One region of the Pseudoruminococcus sp. genome, then DNA from elsewhere that is predicted to be linked to it. Evidence: a T-box and tRNA genes for the amino acid it is inferred to sense, from the RefSeq annotation. Region 1 holds a T-box; the other holds one or more tRNA genes.
The links. The T-box of region 1 lies ahead of tyrS (tyrosine--tRNA ligase). A T-box ahead of a tRNA ligase gene usually reads a tRNA of that ligase, here a tRNA-Tyr.
Positions count from the first base shown of each region.

Region 1 (5,257 bases):
GAGTTCATTTTTGCGTATATTTATAAACTCCTCCGGACTAAGCAACACTTTTGATGACGCTAAATTATCAAGTTCCTGTTTTTCAAAATCTATTCGTCTCTGCATAATAGCAGGCAAACTATCTTTTACGCTTTTAAAATATGAAAGCAATTCTGCCATATTTGGTGTGGCGAGTTCTGCCGCCGCTGATGGTGTAGGTGCTCTTAAATCTGCCACAAAATCGCAAATTGTAAAATCCGTTTCGTGACCGACCGCAGAAATTATCGGTATATCCGATTCAGCAATAGTTCTTGCAAGCTTTTCATCGTTAAATGCCCATAAATCCTCAATAGAGCCACCGCCTCTGCCTATGATTATAACATCGGCAGCATTTGCTTTATTAAATCTTTCAACAGCGTCAATAAGCTGTGCCGAAGCATTCTCTCCTTGAACTAGTACAGGGCAGAAAACCACCTCAGCAATAGGATACCTTCTGCCAAGAATATTCAAAATATCCTGAACAGCCGCTCCGGTTGGAGAAGTTATAACGCCAATTCTTGTTGGATATGCAGGAATAGGCTTTTTTATATCCTCGCTGAAAAGTCCTTCAGAAGAAAGTTTCTTTTTAAGCTGTTCATAAGCAAGATTCAATGCACCAATTCCGTCAGGCTGCATATCTTCAATGTAAAGCTGATATTGTCCGGTAGCCTCATAAACAGAAACTCTGCCTCTCGCAATAACCTTCATACCTTCTTCAGGCTTAAAGCGAAGATGTCTTGCATTTCCTGCAAACATAACCGCACGAACAAGAGCCTTATCATCCTTGAGTGAAAGATAAATATGCCCCGAACGATAATGGTCAGTAAGATTAGATATTTCTCCTGTTATATAAATCTCTCTGAGAGCAGGACTTTCATCAAGCAATGACTTTATATAAAAATTAAGCTGTGAAACTGTTATTACAGAATTTACTGCCATTATTTCTGCTCCTTTTCGTGTAATTTGTTTGCAAGTATAGCAACACCAGATGCATTATCGCTTGAAAACTTAGGTTCGGCAAAAAGAGCACCATATTTTTCCTCAAAATGCTTTCTGATAATTGAATTAGACATAACTCCACCAGCATATACAAGCGGAAGCTTACCATATTTTTCAAGCAGAGCCTCTGTCATTTTGTCAAGCGTTTTCTGTATATTCATAAGACACGCAAAAGCCACTTTTTCTGATGATGCACCGTCAGCCAACATTCTTGCACAGATGTTTTCAACACCGGAAAGGCAACAATCTGCACCTTTAAGAGTAGCTTTTGCATCAACTTTTCCGCTATACTTCAAAGCGAGCTTTTCAAGCTCTGAACCACAAGGAAAGTGTAGTCCGAGCATTACTCCGACTCTATCTACAAGCTGACCTGCATTAAGGTCGAGAGTTTTTGCGATAATCTCAATATCAAGTGGACTTTCCGTACCCTTATGAACTAAGAGCGCCTCTGTTGTACCGCCTGAAACATGAAAAGCAATGAATTTTTCATTTATCAATTCAAGCTTTTTAGCTGAATACAGAGCCGCCGCAATATGACCTGCCTGATGTGAAACCGTATAAAGCGGAACTCTCAAAGCCTTAGCTAAAATTCTTGCAGAATTAACTCCAACCGTAAAGCAAGGCATATATGAGCCTTCAACATCACGCGGTCTTGATGAAACAGCTATTGCATTAAGCTTACCGTTAAAGCCTTCAAAAGCCTCATCAAAAACATCTGCAAGCTGATTTGTATGGTGAAATACGGCATCACTCTGTCTTAAACCTCTTTCGCCGTCCTTAACAGGCAAAAGCTTTTTGCAATTTTTAAGGATATTCTCCCCATCATAAATAGCAACAGAGGTTGTATAATTGCTTGTATCTATTCCGAGAGTAAGCATTATTTTTCACCATTATTCTTTGCTGAACGAGCTACTCCACCAAGCACACCATTAAGGAAAGAGGCGTCCTTTTCTGTTGCATATTTCTTGCAAAGCTCAACAGATTCATTGATAGAAACGCTTGTAGGAACATCTTCAACAAACATAATCTCGAAAGTAGCTATTCTCATAAGTGTAAGCACAACACGAGAAATTCTGCTCTTGCTCCAACCCTTGAGATTTTTTTCAATAAGCTCATCAATAGCCTCAAGATTATCATAAACACCATTTGTAAGGAGCTTTGTAAATTCTCCGATAGACGCGTCACGAGCCTCAACAGCGCTATCGAAAACCTCATCTGAATCATCGTCTTTAAACATACGCTCAAACACAAGTGTAAAAGCTTCTTCTCTTTCTTGGCGTCTGTTAGTTAATTTCTTATTATTTTCCATAGCTTAATCCCCTCATTTCAGAATTATCTTATGAAATACCTTTTTACCCTTTTTAACTACAATATAACCCTTTTCAAAGTCAGCAGCTTTAACTGTATAGTTAGGGTCAGTAATCTTTTCACCATCAACAGATAATCCGCCCTGTGTTACAACTCGTCTTCCCTCAGCCTTTGACGGAACTATTGCAACCTTTACAAGCAAATCAAGAATACCTACCTCGCCATCTGTTAAATCGTCAGCAGAAATTTCTGTCTGAGGCATATTATCTGTATTGCTTCCCTTTGCAAATAATGCTCTTGCACCATCAAGTGCCTTCTTAGCTTCTTCTTCACCATGAATAAGCTTTGTAAGTTCAAATGCAAGAATCTCCTTAGCCTTATTAAGCTCCTGTCCCTCTAACTTTTCAAGTTCCTTAATCTTATCAAGTGGCAGGAATGTAAGCATCTTCAAGCACTTAATAACATCGGCATCAGCAACATTTCTCCAATACTGGAAAAATTCAAATGGGCTTGTCTTATCAGCATCAAGCCATACTGCGCCCTTTTCTGTCTTGCCCATCTTCTTACCCTCAGAATTGAGCAAAAGCTTGATTGTCATAGCGTGTGAATCCTTGCCAAGCTTTCTTCTTATAAGCTCAGTACCGCCGAGCATATTGCTCCACTGGTCATCTCCGCCAAACTGCAAGTTACAACCGTACTCTTGGAAAAGCTTATAGAAGTCATAACTCTGCATAATCATATAGTTAAATTCAAGGAAGCTAAGTCCACGCTCCATACGCTGTTTGTAACATTCAGCAGTAAGCATACGGTTAACGCTAAAGCAAGCACCAACCTCTCTCAAAAGCTCAACATAGTTAAGATTAAGGAGCCAATCAGCATTATTTACCATCATAGCTTTACCTTCGCCAAACTCAATAAAACGGCTCATCTGCTTTTTAAAGCAATCACAGTTATGCTGAATAGTTTCTTTAGTCATCATCTTACGCATATCAGTCTTACCTGATGGGTCGCCAATCATAGCTGTACCCCCACCGATAAGTGCGATAGGTCTGTTTCCTGCCATTTGAAGTCTTTTCATAAGACAAAGTGCCATAAAGTGTCCAACATGAAGGCTGTCTGCTGTTGGGTCAAAGCCGATATAAAATACTGCCTTTCCCTCGTTTACAAGCTTTCTGATTTCTTCCTCATTAGTTGTCTGAGCGATCAGGCCACGCTCTTGAAGTTCTTCATATACTCCCATTGATTTCTTTCCTTTCTAAAAATAAAATAATAAAACCCTCTGCAAATATAATGCAGAGGGCGAATATCGCGGTACCACCTCATTCACTGTTCAGCAAATGAACAGCCTTACGGCAAAAGCCGTTGCACAATAACGAGTGCCAACCGTCCCTCACTACGCAATTAAATAATCTTCGCAAGGGATACTCAGAGATGTATTTCATACGCCGTTCCGAATGGCTTGCACCAACCGCCACATCTCTTTGCGGAACAAATCATATTACTTCTTCTCATCGACGCATTTTAGATATTTTTATAATTATACACATTTTTTCTATAAAAGTCAACACAACTATTTAATGTACGTTCGATATAAATTAAAAGTTTTGCCTAAGCCTTTTCAAAAGCTTACAGTTTCCAAAAATAGTCCACCTACGGCAGAGTCTTTGGTTGCCGTCCTCAGACAGCGAAACACTTTATGCTCCACAAAACACAGAAATGTTTTTCGTAGAAAATCCTCGCAGGAGGTTCCCTGTAGGTGTCTATCCACTGCGAAAACACAAAATCAGTTTCTCAAGCAAAACTTCTACGTTCTCAATCAACTTATGTTATCGCAAATAACGAAATTATCAAGGTAACTGATATGTTAGGGGGGAACTACTGATAAACGAAAACGGTAAGCCATTAGACTTACCGTAAATTTCATTATTATTCAATTATTTATCTTATCTATTGAAGATAGACATAATATCATAGAATGAATCATCGTCATCATTTGGAGCAGCGTTTGTTGTTTGTTGTGCTTGCTGCTGTGGCTGTGCAGGCTGTTGTCTTTGTGGACGCTCCTGCTGTGCAACTGGCTGCTGTCTTGGAATTCTTGGCTGATTAAAACTGCTCTGTTGTACAGAAGCCTGCTGTGTTGTTTCAGCCTGTTTTGCTGAAGGGTCTCCCGGTGTAGCACCAAGCTGATAAGGAGCTTTGTTGCTTACAGGAGCAGTGCCTGATGGCTTAACCGCTGCATCAGCTGTTGTAGGGAAACCTGTTGCAATAACAGTAACACTGATTTCGTCTTCCATCTGGTCATTGAACGCAGCACCCCAGATGATGTTTGCATCTTCGTCTGCCTGTTCAGCAATCATAGTAGAAGCAATGTTGATTTCCTCAAGACTAATATCAGGTGAAGAAGTGATATTGATAATAACACCCTTAGCACCATCAATAGCTGTTTCAAGAAGCGGACTTGAGATTGCATTTGAAGCTGCAACCTTTGCCTTGTCCTTACCGGAAGCTCTGCCGATACCCATATGAGCATAGCCAGCATCTTTCATAACTGCCGTAACATCAGCAAAGTCAAGGTTAACAATACCAGGAAGAAGAATAAGGTCAGAAATGCTCTGAACGCCCTGACGGAGAACATCGTCAGCAGCAGCAAAAGCATTTTGAAGAGTTATAGCTTCTTCGCTGACATACTTAAGTCTTTCATTAGGAATAACAACAAGAGAATCAACCTGCTCTCTGAGAGCAGCAATACCCTGTTCAGCCTGAGCCATTCTACGCTTGCCCTCAAATTGGAAAGGCTTTGTAACGATACCGATTGTGAGGATACCCATTTCTCTTGCAATCTCGGCAACGATAGGAGCTGCACCTGTGCCTGTGCCACCGCCCATACCTGCGGTAATGAATACCATATCAGTATCCTTGAGTGCGTCTGCGA
Region 1 is NZ_JBKXNW010000007.1:29,939-35,195, forward strand. Features, by position in the region: gene xseA (exodeoxyribonuclease VII large subunit) at 1-957, opposite strand, end outside; gene ACLU24_RS08095 (tRNA (adenosine(37)-N6)-threonylcarbamoyltransferase complex transferase subunit TsaD) at 957-1,895, opposite strand; gene nusB (transcription antitermination factor NusB) at 1,895-2,326, opposite strand; gene tyrS (tyrosine--tRNA ligase) at 2,339-3,565, opposite strand; T-box leader at 3,618-3,849, opposite strand; gene ftsZ (cell division protein FtsZ) at 4,269-5,257, opposite strand, start outside.

Region 2 (5,257 bases), on a different contig from region 1:
GAATAAGTGGGACTTCAAGTCCCACTTATTCTACAGATAAAAATTTTTAAAAATTGGATATATTATTTATAGAGAAAGGAATATCCAATCTCGGTGTAACTGACACCTAAAATCTGAGATATGTGCTGAATATGTATGTCAGCAGGTTGGGAAGCAACAGAAAAACTTCAGATATGTGCTAGATATGTAGGCTAGCAGGTTGGCAGACAACAGAAAAATCAGTTAATTTGATATTTCAAAGCGGGATTGTGCTTATGTACAATCTCGCTTTTAGTTTTTAATTAGGGAATGTAGAAAATGAAAAATTACTCACATGAAGAAGCTTTAAAAATAATATTAAGATTTATTTGAAAATAAAGATTTTATGATAATATATAAGAAGAAAAAATATAATGATAAGGTTAATCAAATACTTAGCCAAAACTCTCGTGGAAATTTAAAACATAAATTATAAAGAAAGCCGTAGCCTTGCAAATAAATACTTGCAAGGCTACGGCTTTTTTTGCGTAACTGGGACTTCAAGTCTCAGTTATAATTTTATTCGTAAAAAGAAATGAATAATTAATTATAAATTTTTATTGACAAATATATCCAAACGAGGTATAATAGTTTTGTAGATAAAATAAAAAACATCTACAGCCCATTAGTTGTTGGAAGCAACCAATGGGCATACGCCGTAAAGGTAACCAAACTTACCTAACGACTTATAGATGCCATTCTTAGGTTTCATTATAACCTATTTTGGATATATTTGTCAAGTTTTATGCCTTTACGATTGCAGTTACAGGGTATAAAACTTGACCTTTTTTATTTTACTCTTAAAGTTTGCCCTTATCAAGTTTCATAGATATATTATTATGGAACTTGATAAGAGCAAAATACTTACAATATTTTGCTCTTAACACAAAATCAAATACACAAGTATACAAGTCAAACCGGTTTTAAGGCTGTGTGTTTACACACGCTGTAGTGGAGATGTCTGTGGAAGGCTCTCCCGTGGAGAATAGTTCCCACATTCAGGACGATAACGATTAGCGGGTTATGCGTCGGTACGGTCACTGACAAATGTATACTTAATCTAAGGCTTTTCCCCTCCCACCTAACAAAGAGGGGATTGCCTTTGAATAAGGACACACACTGTATATCTTTATTCAAGGGCAAAGATTTTTTCTTAGCCTTTGTTCTTCTCTCTTTTAAGGTAATCTTAATTTCAAGGTTGCCTTTGAGCAATACCATCGCAACTTGATGATACTGCTCAAAGACAACAGGTATACACCTATTGCCTTTGAAATCTTGGTGGGAGAGGGTGGATTCGAACCACCGAAGCCGAAACAACAGATTTACAGTCTGCCCCATTTGACCGCTCTGGAACTCTCCCATATGTAAGGGCTGTCTTTTGAACAGCCCTCTTTTTAGTCTGGAGCTGGTGGACGGATTCGAACCCCCGACCTGCTGATTACAAATCAGCTGCTCTACCAGCTGAGCTACACCAGCATCTCCCTGACGCTCATATATAATAACACAACGAATTTTATTTGTCAACACTTTTTTTAAAATTTTTTGATTTTTTTTGAATCTTTTTCAGATTATTTATCCCACTCAAATTCTCTTAATCTACCATGCTCAAGAAGCTCAGGATAATCCCATTGTCTAAGAATTTCATAAACACCAATCGCAACTGAATTAGATAAATTAAGACTTCTCGCCTCATCAATCATAGGAATACGAACTGTTGTTTCAGGATTATTATGTAATAACCATTCCGGTAAACCTTTTGTTTCTTTGCCAAAAAGTATGTAGCAACCATCGGGATAAGAAATATCTGTATGCTTTTGAGGCGCTTTTGTAGAAAAATAATAATATTTGCCGCCCTTTGTACGCTCAAAAAAATCATCAAGACTTTTATAATAAGTTATATCCAAAAGATGCCAATAATCTAAACCAGCTCTTTTAAGTTTTTTATCATCAACTTTAAAACCCATAGGTTCTACAAGATGAAGTCTTGCACCTGTTGCCGCACAGGTTCTTGCAATATTACCTGTATTCTGCGGAATCTCAGGCTCAACTAAAACAACATTTAATTCTACCATAAAAATTTTCCTCCATACAAAACATAAATAAATGATAATACTTTGCAAAGGATAAATCAAGAGCCTTAATTCTTAAAGTTTAAAACTGGTAAATTTTTTCAGGCTTAAATTAAGCAAAAGGAAGAACACTATGAATACGGTTAATTTCATACTTTTTATTTGGAGGTCAACAATTATGGTTAAAAATACAATGAGTGTTGTTAAAGGTGTCGGTGCAGGCCTTATCGCAGGAGCGGTTGTAGGTTATGTAGGAAGTCAAATGAAACAGCAGCCAAAGAAAACAAAGAAAAAAGCTGTTCATGCTGTGAATGCTGTAGAAAGTCTTCTCGACAATGTACAGGCAATGCTTAAAAGCTAAAAAAATTTATTAAGGGCTGTCGCAAATGATATGTACCCTCTTTGCTGGACAAAACCAGTAAGGAGGGTTATTTTTATGCGTTATAGTTATGAGTACAAAAGAAATGCCGTAGAATTATATCGACAGGGTCAATGGCCTGATACACCAGATGGTCTAAGCACTAAGGCGTTTCATATAACAGTTCGTAAATGGGTTAGAATTGAGGATGCATGTGGTCCTGATGCATTAAGACACAAAGGGAATAACAAAGAATGGACTCCAGAGGAACGTTATGCCTTAGTTGCACGTGTTTTGGCTGGTGAATCTAACAAATCTGTTGCATTTTCTGCAGGAATAGGTGATGGTCTATTATATCAATGGGTTCACAAATATATGATTTTGGGATATAATGGTCTTGTAAATTGTAAGAAAGGTCGTCCCAAAAAGAATCTAGATATGAAGAAGATTAATTACAATAAGCCAAGGAAGTTAGAAGAATCAGAATATGAAGAATTAGTTAGACTTCGTGCCGAAAATGAATATATCAAGACAGAGATTGAAGTAATAAAAAAAGAGATCGCCTTGAGAGAAAAAAAGGAAGCTGCGCATCTCAAGGCGAAAAAGCGGCAATAATCAAAGAACTCAGAGAAAAAGGATATCAATTAAAGTATCTTCTTAAAGCTATGCAAATGGCTAAATCCACTTACTACTTTGAGCTTAGCAAAGAAGATGTTATTGCTGTAAAAAATGCGGATTTGGTTAAAGAAATCGAAATTATCTTTGAACAAAACAAATGCAGATATGGCGTTAGACGTGTCTACAGAGAACTACGTAATAGAGGCTATGAGGTGAATCACAAACGAGTACAGCGCATTATGCACGAAACTAGAATGATAGGCAAGCGTCCAAAGGAGAAATATCATTCTTACAAAGGTGAAATTGGAAGAATTGCTAGCAACATAATAGATAGAAATTTTACTGCCGATAAACCACTTCAAAAGTGGACAACCGATATATCTCAGTTCAATTTTTCTTGGGGTAAATGTTATTTGTCTCCAATACTTGATATGGCAACAAATGAAATAATATCTTATGACATCTCATTAAGCCCCAATATGGAACAAATAAAAAGAATGCTTGATCAAGCATTTAGAAGTTTCCCAAATGTAACTGGATTGATTTTTCATTCAGATCAAGGATGGCAATACCAGCACACTTACTATCAGAATTGTTTAAAAGAACATGGCATTATCCAGAGTATGTCACGAAAGGGCAATTGCTACGATAACTGTATTATGGAAACATTCTTTGGTAGGATGAAGAATGAAATGTATTATGGGTACGAAAATGCTTATAAAACATTTGATGAGTTTGCAAAAGCTGTCAAAGAATATATAGATTATTACAACAATAAAAGAATTCAGGCAAAAACAAAATGGATGCCTCCTGTACAATACAGGAAGACATCCATGTGTTCAGCTTAATTTATAAATATGTGTCCAGAATTCTGGGTACATATCAAAATGCGATAGCCCTTAAGGTTTATTTAAAATCAGTTTTATTCAGATTTTGTTGAATTATCTGTATTTTCAGATTGTGATTTATTCATATCCAAGCCTAAGAACAAATTATCTGAACCATAATATGTTGGCATTTTTCCGTCCCACTTGTTTATAAATTCAAGATAAATAATATTCTGCGAAATTTGTTCATTCTTGAGTTTCATAGCTTCAGCTTCGCCTTTAGCTTTTGTAACAGCTTGTTCAGCCTCAGTTTTTATTCTTTCAAGGTCATATTTTGCTTTTAAAGCATTCTGCTCCGCTATTTGCTTTTCTTCTATCGCTGTATTAAAAGCGTCTGTAAAATCAAAATTAACAATATTAAAACTATCTACAAGAATATATTTTTCTCCTAACTTAGTCTGTAAGAATTTCTTCATTTCATCAGAAACTTCAGTACGCTTTGTTATAAGTTCTTCTGCGGTATATCTTGATGTGACAGACTTTATACATTCTGAAATAGCCGGATTTATAACCGTAGATTCATAACTCATACCTATATTCTGATATAAATCAGCTACATGGTCTTGGTCTATGCGATAGTTTACTGCAATAGAACTTTTAATTGTTTGCAAATCCTTACTTGCGGAAGAATTATCTTTAGACTCATACTTCTTAACTCGAACATCAATAACCTCTGCACTCTGAACAAACGGAATTTTAAAGTTAATTCCCTCATTCATAACCGCCCCTGTGACCGCTCCCATATTGAGAGTAACACCCTTGTGGCCGGCCGGAACTATTGTTATTGATGCAATAGCTATCACCGCTATAAGTAATACTGCAACACAAACACTAACAATGACCTTAATCTTCTTGCTTTTAGGATTGACCGTAAAAATTTTCTTTCCTTCTTCAGCCATAATTACAATTTCCTTTCTTTTTAACACATAAAATATGAATATTCTTTTTATATTTTAAAACGGATTATAGCATATAAATTTTATACATTAATTCTTTAATAGAATTATTGCGTTAATATATTTAAGATTTAAAATATATTAACAATTTTCTATAAAATTGAAAAATCCTCACAGAAATTTATTCTGTGAGGATTTTTCAGGTTTTAAAGCTTATTTAACTGTTACTGTAAAATACTTAGTAACATACTTGCCTGTTGAATCAATTACTCTGACTGCATACTGATAATCACCTGTTTTTGTTGGCTTATTAGTATAGCTTGTTACTGTTGTTGCATTCTTGAGAGTTACCCAATCAATCGCTCCATCCGGTTTGCAGAAATAGCTGTACTTATATGGCGCAGTACCGCC
Region 2 is NZ_JBKXNW010000012.1:21,224-26,480, reverse strand. Features, by position in the region: tRNA gene ACLU24_RS11535 (tRNA-Tyr) at 1,295-1,378, opposite strand; tRNA gene ACLU24_RS11530 (tRNA-Thr) at 1,419-1,494, opposite strand; gene trmL (tRNA (uridine(34)/cytosine(34)/5-carboxymethylaminomethyluridine(34)-2'-O)-methyltransferase TrmL) at 1,587-2,090, opposite strand; gene ACLU24_RS11520 (hypothetical protein) at 2,266-2,448, shown strand; gene ACLU24_RS11515 (helix-turn-helix domain-containing protein) at 2,524-3,060, shown strand; gene ACLU24_RS11510 (IS3 family transposase) at 3,057-3,911, shown strand; gene ACLU24_RS11505 (prohibitin family protein) at 3,986-4,849, opposite strand; gene ACLU24_RS11500 (alpha-amylase family glycosyl hydrolase) at 5,060-5,257, opposite strand, start outside.
Region 2: it encodes a tRNA-Tyr, which carries the amino acid that the T-box ahead of tyrS (tyrosine--tRNA ligase) is inferred to sense. The anticodon was not compared.